3 regions of the Erwinia sp. E602 genome follow, and region 2 is predicted to be linked to each of the others. Evidence: predicted binding sites of a transcription regulator. Region 2 holds the regulator's gene; each other region holds the start of a gene.

The links. Region 2 encodes LexA, which represses DNA repair genes until DNA is damaged. Its sites were predicted from a motif close to TNCTGTATGTACATACAGNA; they were not measured.
Region 1: the regulator LexA is predicted to act here: its motif matches at 1,933-1,952, upstream of GKQ23_RS10030 (DinI-like family protein).
Region 3: the regulator LexA is predicted to act here: its motif matches at 1,801-1,820, upstream of GKQ23_RS16420 (DNA translocase FtsK 4TM domain-containing protein).

Annotation. Positions count from the first base shown of each region.
Region 1 covers NZ_CP046582.1:1,900,001-1,903,277, reverse strand. The annotation lists gene GKQ23_RS10045 (flagellar brake protein) at 1-2, shown strand, start outside; gene emtA (membrane-bound lytic murein transglycosylase EmtA) at 12-647, opposite strand; gene ldcA (muramoyltetrapeptide carboxypeptidase) at 931-1,860, shown strand; gene GKQ23_RS10030 (DinI-like family protein) at 1,973-2,218, shown strand; gene GKQ23_RS24060 (hypothetical protein) at 2,634-2,768, shown strand; gene GKQ23_RS10025 (hypothetical protein) at 2,856-3,277, opposite strand, start outside.
Region 2 covers NZ_CP046582.1:4,447,835-4,451,111, forward strand. The annotation lists gene zur (zinc uptake transcriptional repressor Zur) at 5-520, shown strand; gene GKQ23_RS22020 (CsbD family protein) at 758-967, opposite strand; gene lexA (transcriptional repressor LexA) at 1,612-2,220, opposite strand; gene GKQ23_RS22030 (diacylglycerol kinase) at 2,382-2,750, opposite strand; gene plsB (glycerol-3-phosphate 1-O-acyltransferase PlsB) at 2,878-3,277, shown strand, end outside.
Region 3 covers NZ_CP046582.1:3,241,598-3,244,874, forward strand. The annotation lists gene GKQ23_RS16420 (DNA translocase FtsK 4TM domain-containing protein) at 1-1,739, opposite strand, end outside; gene lrp (leucine-responsive transcriptional regulator Lrp) at 1,859-2,353, opposite strand; gene trxB (thioredoxin-disulfide reductase) at 2,876-3,277, shown strand, end outside.

The DNA.
Region 1 (3,277 bases), 2.3 Mb from region 2:
AACGCAGAGGATCAGATGGTGCGGTAGGTGCTGTTCACCTTCCACAGATAGCGCGGTGCCTGCGCCGCCGGATGTTTATCCTGCACGTGGCGGGTGAACTCTTCCGGACTCATGGCGTTAATCATCGCAATGGCCCGGTCGCGGTCGCGTGAGAAGGTGCGCAGCAGCGCGCCGGCACCGTTAACGTAGGCCACGATGGTGGCATAGCGCAGCGTTTCCGGATTACGGATGCCGGCCAGCTGCTGCTGCTGCAGGATGCGCAGATAGGCGGTGCCGATATCGATATTTTTTACCGGGTCGCGCAGTTCAGACTTGCTCGGCTGGCCGCCCTTGCCCTGCGAACGGTACACTTCACGCCCGGCCGTCGAGGCTTTGATCTGCATCAGCCCCACCGCGTTCGATTTGCTGACCACCGTCGGGTTGCCGCCGGACTCCACCGCAATAATCGCATCCACCAGCTTCGGGTCAACGCCGTAGTTATGCGCCGTATGGCGGGTTACGCCGGACCACGGCTGCGTGGACTGTTTCGGCGGTGTGGTAATCAGCGGTGAAGAGGGCTGACTGACGATTCGTTTTGGGGTTTCGCTGGCGCAGCCCGCCAGCAGTAAGGCAGCGGCTATCGCTACCGTCTTCACGCTTGTTTTCACGCTTGTCTTATCCTCTGCGCTTTCGCTTCGCGCTACATATTACGGTATCGTAACGAACTGAGAATTACCGTAATTCTTAATTTATTAGCCGCCGTGAACGACTTAGCGTAAAGTTTTGTTTATCATCGCTCTGATTGGACATAACAGGCGAGAAATGATTCATTTCTGAGCGCGTAAATTTTCAGCAGCGCGCGGCGCGGCTGATTCTACCCCAGGTTATGTTCATCATTTATCGATCGCACAGTGGCGTCACGCGCGCCCCGCAGGGAGAAAAGTAAGCATTATGGCAATCACTCCGCGCAACATCCATCTGATCGCCCCTTCCGGCTATTGCCACAATCAGCCGGCGGCCCGTCTTGGCGTCGCGCGGCTGCGCGGCTGGGGGCATCGGGTCGATAACACTGCGGTCATTGAGCGCCGCGACCGGCGCTTTGCCGGCGACGACGATACCCGGCTGGCGGATATCAACCGGCTGGCCAGCATGGCCGAACTCCCTGATATCGTGCTGGCGGTACGCGGCGGCTACGGCGCCAGCCGCCTGCTCCCCCGGCTGAACTATGCCGCTCTCGGAGAACGACTGCGCGATGCGCCGCTGGCGCTTTGCGGCCACAGCGACTTCACCGCCATCCAGCTCGCGCTGCTGGCACAGTGCGGGGTAAAAAGCTTCAGCGGGCCGATGCTGGCCGCCAACTTTGGCCCGGAAACCCTTAATGACTTTACGCTTGGGTGCTTCTGGCAGGCGCTGAGCAGCGAAAGCTTCACCCTCGACTGGCAGACCAGCGAGGCGGCAGGGGAAGTTAACGCCAGCGGCACCCTGTGGGGCGGAAACCTGGCGATGATCGCCTCGCTGGCCGGCACGCCGTATCTGCCCGCGATTGAGGGAGGGATTATGGTGATCGAAGACATTAACGAGCACCCATTCCGCACCGAACGTATGCTGCTGCAGCTGCTGTACAGCGGCGTGCTGGCGCGGCAATCCGCTATTGTTACCGGCAGCTTTACCGGCGCAACGCTGAGTGATTATGACGGCGGCTACGATTTCCCGGACGTCTGGCAGCTGATCCGTAATCTGACCGGCCTGCCGGTAGTCAGCGGGCTGGCTTTTGGGCATGCCGCCGATACGGTGACGCTGCCGCTGGGGGCGCACGGCAGGCTGGCCGTTAGCGACGGCCACGCCGCACTGACCCTGTCGGACTATCCGCAGCTGCGTTAGTGACAATTTTTATCGTCACGCGCCGCAAAACCATGCTGCGACTGATAAATCCTGTTGAACCCCCCGACGGATACCTGTATTTTTATACAGATAAAAATCGTAAGGAGCAGAGATGTTTGTTGAACTGATTTATGACAAGCGCAACGTTGCCGGGCTGGCCAACGCCGGGGAGTTGATTCGCAACGAACTGGAAAAACGCGTGCAGCGCGTGTTTCCGGAAATGGAGGTCAAAGTCAAAGCGATGCAGGCGAACGGGGTGAAAACTGACGTCAGCAAAACGGACAAAGCCACGCTGATGCGGATTATTGAAGAGATGTTCGACGAGGCCGATCAGTGGCTGGTGTCCGAGTCTTTCTGACCAAAGCTGTACGGGCTGATGATATTTGCATAAATTTACACAAGGTTGCGGCGCTTTCGAGTTGCATTACCTGAGATTAGTCTTATTATTATTTTTAATCGATTTCCCTGGTGTTGGCCCGCAACTGAGCGTTTAGCGGGCTTTTTTTTGTCCCCAATATTAGCCACCCTGACCTGCCTGACTCTCCCCTCCTCCCTTCTGTTAAAGAACTCCGCGCGTTTATCCGTGCAGATCCGCCCTTTTTTTCGGTGAATATAGCCAATTACATTCATCGCTGAATGTATTAAATGCATTAATATATTGAGAAAAATCATCCTGTGCGAATCGCGTCGCAATTTTTGATCCCACGCATTGCACAGGCTGCGGCCTGGGGCCAACATAGCGCTGTGAGTCACTCCTGATAAGAAGAACAGACATGATGAACGCTGCCATACTCTGCGCCCTGCTGCTGGCGGGTGGTCCACTGATGGGATTTCTGGTGATTATTGCCGCCTGCCTCTCCGGCATGCTGCTGGAACGGCTTTGTCACCGGCACCCGGCGTCAACCTGACGACAACGGTTCGTCAGGATTGCGTTGCCCGACGGGCAGAGGCAACGCAATGGCGGGCAGCCGGGGGACCGGGCCGCCGCCGGGCGGTTAACGCTGGGTCAGATCGAAATGGCCGTTGCCCAGCATCGGGTCCCACTCCTGATCGGTCAGATCGTCAAAGGTGCTGTTGAATTTATCCCACTGATTGTCCCGCAGATAGCTCTGTACCGCCTGCGGCAGCTTGTCGAACACCAGCTCATCCTGAATGGCAAACAGGCTGTCGGCCAGCGTCAGCGAACGGATCTCGTACAGCGTCCAGCCATACTTTTTCAGTAACAGATGGTGCAGCGCATCCCTTCCTCTCAGCGCAGAGTAAAGAGACGCATTTTTAGTGCGGTATTCGTCCAGCAGACAGTCGAGGGAGAACAGCAGGAAGGCGCGGTTGTGAATTTTGATCCGGTCATCCGGCTCAACATCCTCGTCGTTGGTCAGGCCGCGAACTTTCGCAATCCGGTCTTTGATTTCCTGGA
Region 2 (3,277 bases):
AATAATGAACACCACGACTACAGAAAATATCCTGACGCAGGCGGAAGTCATTTGTCAGCAGCGCAGCGTGCGCCTGACGCCACAGCGGCTGGAAGTGCTGCGCCTGATGAGCGTGCAGAACGGCGCGATCAGCGCCTACGATCTGCTGGACCTGCTGCGCGAGTCCGAGCCGCAGGCCAAGCCACCGACCGTCTATCGCGCGCTGGATTTCCTGCTGGAACAAGGCTTTATTCACCGCGTAGAGTCAACCAACAGTTACGTAGTCTGCCACCATTTCGAAGAGCACTCCCACACGTCGGCGATGCTGATTTGCGATCGCTGTGGGTCGGTGAGCGAACAACATGCCGACGGCGTTGAGGCGATCCTGACATCGCTGGCGCTGAAAACCGGCTTCACGCTGGGCCACAGCGTGATTGAAGCGCATGGCTTCTGCTCGGGCTGCGCGGAGATTGAAACCTGCTCTCACCATGAGGCCTGCGATCACGATCACAGCGCACCGGCGAAAAAACGCGGACGTTGAGTTCAGTGCTCCTGCATGCCGGGTGCGGATGCGATCGCTGACAGGGTTACCTGTAGGATAAACGGGATATTTCTGCAGGCAGGTCTGTTGAAGAGAAAACGGGGTTAATGGCGACAGAGCTGTAGCCAGTACAGTAACGGGTCACTACTCAGTGAGTCAGGGGATCTGTTACGGGGTTGGTGAGAGTTGGCACGATCCTTGTGCCTGGGGTAGGAGCCCAATTCTCAGAGGCAGAGATTACCAGCGGTGATCGTTGCGGGTTTCCCAGTCCTTCAGTTCTTTTTCGGCCTGATCTTTCTGGTAGCCGTAACGTTCCTGAATTTTTCCGACCAGCTGATCGCGTTTACCTTCCACGACCGTCAGGTCGTCGTCGGTCAGCTTGCCCCACTGTTCTTTCACTTTACCTTTGAACTGCTTCCAGTTACCGCTCGCTTCGTCTTTATTCATCATATAACTCCCTCAGCTTAGGTTTAGAACAGCCTTTAGCGTATTCGTCTTGTAAGTGCGCCTGATTACCAGATAAAAATCTGGATTAGCGCTGAACACAGAGTTAATTATAGTAGAAACGCGCGGATATGCGCTGAGTGGACGATTAAAAGATAAAATCGGCTCTCCTGCAGGCAGAAAACCGATAAAAGTGAATGTAAATCAGAGACTAAGACTGGGCATCACGTAAGTAACTAAATATTTCCATTATCGTTCAGCGCTGAACCAGGTGCCCCGCCGCCAGTGACGCCGCCAGATCGCCCACAGCGCCAGCCGCCAGCCGCCAGCCGCCAGAGCTGCTTATCGGCAACGGAAAGTAGTTTCATATTGGAGCGGTATCCTTGCCTGTGCGGAACCTGTATCTGGAACTTCACCTGTCACTGCCTGTCGACCTCTGACGGGCTGGACGCGTTCGCCGGGTCACAGGCATCGATCGGTCAGGGCTATATATCAGCACGTCAGCACGTCAGCACAAAGGATATGATCGGTAAGATTGCTGATTCAGGCAGGCTGTCATGCAGCAGGAAAGCGTGCGCAGGAATTCAAAGGGGAAATGCGCAGCGGCGGGGAGGAGGCCGCTGCGTGATGAGCCGTGGTGGGTCGCGCTACTGCCAGTTGCCGTTGCGGATCACGCCCACGGCCAGGCCTTCGATGGTGAGCGTCTGCTCACGCAGGTCGACCACGATCGGCTGGAAGTCCGGGTTTTCCGGCAGCAGCTGCACGGTGTTGCCCTGCTTCTTCAGACGTTTTACCGTCACTTCATCGTCGATACGCGCCACGACCACCTGGCCATTGCGCACGTCTTCGGTCTTGTGTACCGCCAGCAGGTCACCGTCGAGAATACCGATGTCGCGCATCGACATACCGCTGACGCGCAGCAGGAAGTCCGCGCTCGGTTTGAACATTTCCGGGTCCACCTGATAGTGCCCTTCAATATGCTCTTCCGCCAGCAGCGGTTCACCGGCTGCCACGCGGCCGATCAGCGGCAGGCCGTTGACCTCTTCCATCATCAGGCGAATGCCGCGCGAGGCGCCGGAGACGATCTCAATCACGCCTTTACGCGCCAGCGCTTTCAGGTGCTCTTCGGCGGCATTGGGGGAACGGAAGCCGAGCTGCGAGGCAATTTCTGCCCGCGTCGGTGGCATACCGGTCTGGTTAATATGGTCGCGAATCAGGTCATAGACCTGCTGCTGCCGTGCCGTTAATGCTTTCATCCCGCCCCCTGGTTGTTTATACAGTCGACTGTGAGTATATACAGCTATTTCGCCCTTGGGAACCCAAACCCGCCCCGCTGGCGATCAATTTTGCATCAGAGGGGCGTTGCAGAGGTCAGCTGGCGCACTTTCGCCGCATGAAAGTGCCTTTTTTGGATAACTCATTGCAGATTCGGCAGTAACAACATGGCCCAGACAGCGATTGCCAGTAAGATGCTCAGCAGGACGGCGGCGGAGCCCATATCTTTTGCGCGCCCGGCCAGCGGATGCATTTCACTGCCGATGCGGTCCACCACCGCCTCAATCGCGCTGTTGAGAACTTCGACGATAATCACCAGCACCACCGAACCGATCAGCAGTACGCGCGTGACGGCATCAACATCCAGCCAGCAGGCCACCGCCACCGCGATAATCGCCGCGATCGCTTCCTGGCGAAAGGCCGCTTCATGCTGCCAGGCGGCGCGTAATCCTTGCCACGAATAACCGGCTGCTTTTACGATTCGTGTCAGGCCGGTGGCGTTATTTGCCATAATCAGGGAACCCTTTGAGAAGTTTGACGTCGGAGACGGGTGTAGCACAATTTGCAACACCACAGATTCTGTTGGCGCTTTCTGGTATGCTTGCGGCGCTTTGCTAACAAGAGGCTTCATGTTGTCTATGTCAGGTTGGCGTAATTTATATTATAACCTTTTGAATCTGCCAGTTAAATTTCTGGTAAAGAGTAAGGCAATTCCGGCCGAGCCGGTTGCTGAGCTCGGGCTCGATACGTCGCGCCCTATTATGTATGTGCTGCCTTATGATTCAAAGGCCGATCTCCTGGCGCTGCGTGAGCAGTGTCGCAAACAGGAGCTGCCGGATCCGCTGCAGCCGCTGGAGATCGATGGCACCCTGTTGCCGCGTTATGTGTTTATCCATGACGGCCCGCGCCTGTTCCCTTACTACGTGCCAAACCCGGATTCGGTCAAGCTGTTCCATGACTATCTGGACCTGCACCGCAGCCATCCTGACCTTGATGTGCAGATGGTGCCGGTGTCGGTGATGTTTGGCCGTGCGCCGG
Region 3 (3,277 bases), 1.2 Mb from region 2:
GCGACGGCACCGGTTGCCGCCGCTGCTGCCTGCTGCAGACGCTGTTCTTCCTGCTCTCTGGCTTTCTCTTCCGCCATGCGCTGTGAAGGCAGTTTAATGCCGTACGAGGCCAGTTCACGGCGGGTAGGGAGTTTCACCGGCTTAGGGCGCGGCAGTTCAGGACCAATGCCCTGCTTCACCTGCGGATTCAGATCGTCACCGCTGACGGCGCTGAAGCCCGGCATAAACAGCATATCGCTGCTGGCGGACTGCGCCGCCGCCGCCACGGCAGCACCGCTGGTCGCGGCCGCAACGGCCCCCGGATGGTGCGGCGTATCCGGTGTGGCAAAATCAAACGGCGATGCCGAGGCGTTTCGCCAGTCGCCCATCTGCGGACCGTCGTCCCGATCGACGGCAGGCTGCGCCGGTGCAGGCGTTTGCGCTTCACTCGGGACATCAAAACGGTGCAGCGGCGGCGCGGCAGCATCAGTGTTTACGCCAGGCTGAGCCGTTGCCGCCTCGCTGCCAAAGGCAGATGACGCAGCAGACGCATTGTTGCCGAAGCCAGAGACGTTCGGTGCAGCGTGCTGGCTGCCGTGGGCAGGTGCAGGCTGGTTGCCATAAGCAGGCGCAGGCTGATTGCCATAGGCAGGCGCAGGCTGATTGGCATAAGCAGGCGCAGGCTGGTTGCCGTAGTCAGGCGGCGTCGGGCTGTACTGAGATGCGGCAGCAGCCGCCTGAGGCGGAACGCCCGCGCTGGCCGGGTGCGCAGCGGCAGCAAATGTCGCGGCAGCAGTAGCCTCGCTACCCGCGCTGGTCGCAGCAACCAGCGTCGTTGAAGCCGCATTAGCGACAGGCGCGCTACCGGTCACCGCTGCGTTAACATCGCCAGCGGCAGGCAGCACTTCGGCGGCGGCAGTAGCGGCAGGGATCGCCCCGTCGGCAGCAGGCGCAGCAGGACGCGCAAACAGCGGGTCCTGGTCGTCATCACCGCCGCTGACCGGCAGATCGATTTTCTGTGCTTTGTTTAACAGAACGTCAGCAGCATCGTCGGCATCATCGCGCGCACGCAGCGTTTCAGGCGCGCGTTCCGCGTCGTCATACTCTTCTTCATCGTCCTCTTCACGCCACTGTTCATCACTGCGTGAACGGTTGCTGGCAAAGGTCAGCACGCCCATAACCACGCCGCCAATTTTCTCAGCGATAGTTAACCACGACCAGCCGGTATACAGCGTCAGCCCGGCCGCCCAGACGCACAGCAGCGTCAGGGTGCCGCCGGGGCCGCTGAACCACGGTGCCATAGCGTTACTCAGCAGGCTGCCGATCACGCCGCCGGAGGCGAAGTACCAGATATCATCGGCATTGAGCGCCGCCAGGCCGCAGGCGGTCACCACCAGCGCCAGTACGCCAATCAGGCGCAGCGCAACGGCAAAGTAGTCGATGTACTCCTGCGAATGACGTTGACGGAAGGTTTGCCAGCACAGGCCGAGGATCACCGGCGGGATGCCGTAAGCCATAATGCCGAAAATGAAAAACAGGGTGTCAGCAAGCCAGGCGCCGACGCCGCCACCTAAATTGTGGATCGGTTCGTGCCAGGCCGTTTGCGACCAGCTCGGGTCGGACGGGTTAAAGCTCACCAGCGCCACCATCAGATAGACGGCGAACAGCGCAACAATCATCAGCAAGGCTTCCAGCAGGCGACGCCCACTGCTCAGCGGTTGCAGGGAAACTTCTTTATCTTCTGTGTATTCCTGGCTCAAGAGTTCTCTCCAGGTGCCCGTAAACTATGAAGGCAACAGCGTCGGGCGAGCCCGACGCTGAACCTGTATGAATTCACAGGAGTGTACCGAAAACTACCAGGTTTTGCACCTGCCCTGTGTTAGCGAGTTTTAATCACTAAGCGATTACTTTGTTTCACTTCTTCCATGACCACGTAGGTGCGGGTGTCGTTCACTCCCGGCAGACGCAGCAAGGTTTCACCGAGCAATTTACGGTAGGCGGACATGTCCGGCACGCGGGTTTTCAGCAGGTAGTCAAAATCACCGGAAACCAGGTGACACTCTTGAGTTTCCTCAAGTTTTTGCACAGCGGCGTTAAATTGCTCAAACACGTCAGGCGCGCCACGATTCAGAGTAATCTCAACGAATACCAACAGCGAGGCATCAAGATAATGCGGGTTCAGCTGCGCGGTGTAGCCCAGAATGAAGCCCTGACGCTCAAGGCGGCGCACGCGTTCCAGGCAGGGAGTCGGCGACAGCCCCACGCGTTTGGAAAGTTCGACGTTAGAAATGCGCCCGTCTTTTTGCAGTTCGTTAAGGATGTTACGGTCGATTCTGTCGAGGTCTTTACCCGGTCGTTTTTTGTTATCTACCATTATTATTGTCTCTCTTAATTCCTTCCCTTTACCCGCCTACCCTGGAACGCGTACGTCCCGGGTCGTTCTAAGTGAAGACATCGAGCCTGTTGCGTGAACCGCGTCCATCCGCATGACGCATGCTGTCTGTCCACACCATGCGTCATTCCAAATGCCAGGCTGAGTAAATTCGTCGCCGAGCGTAAAAAAGGGAACGATTCCCCGTTACGTCATTGTGAATACTCTCTGCTTCGCATAATGTTTTCGCAAAAGCGCAGCCGATTGTCAAAGTAAAACAACCAAAACCAGTACAACATGCCAAACCACCTCGTGCGATCCTGTTTTGCAATGATAATTTAGCCATTTAAGCACCCGGCCCGGCCCGGCGTCGGCGGTTTTTTCATCGCTCATGCCTTAACGCCGGGGCGTTGATTGGTAAAACCTTTTTCATTAATCATTAACAACGTGGCACAACACTTTTTTTGCCGTGTTAAATTCCCTACAATCCGTTTGTCTGTTTGCCAGTTAAATAATGAGGGTCTCATGAGTACGGCTAAACACAGTAAATTACTGATTCTGGGCTCTGGCCCGGCTGGCTACACCGCCGCCGTGTACGCCGCCCGCGCGAACCTGAACCCGGTGCTGATTACCGGCCTGGAAAAAGGCGGTCAGCTGACCACCACCACCGACGTGGAAAACTGGCCAGGCGACGCCAACGAGCTGACCGGCCCGTTGCTGATGGAGCGCATGCACGAGCACGCGGTAAAATTTAATACCGAAATCATCTTCGACCATATCCACAGCGTCGACCTGCAGAACCGTCCGTTCCGCCTGACCGGCGACAGCGGTGAGTACACCGCGGATGCGCTGATCATCGCCACCGGCGCGTCGGCCCGCTACCTCGGCCTGCCGTCTGAAGACGCCTTCAAAGGTCGCGGCGTTTCT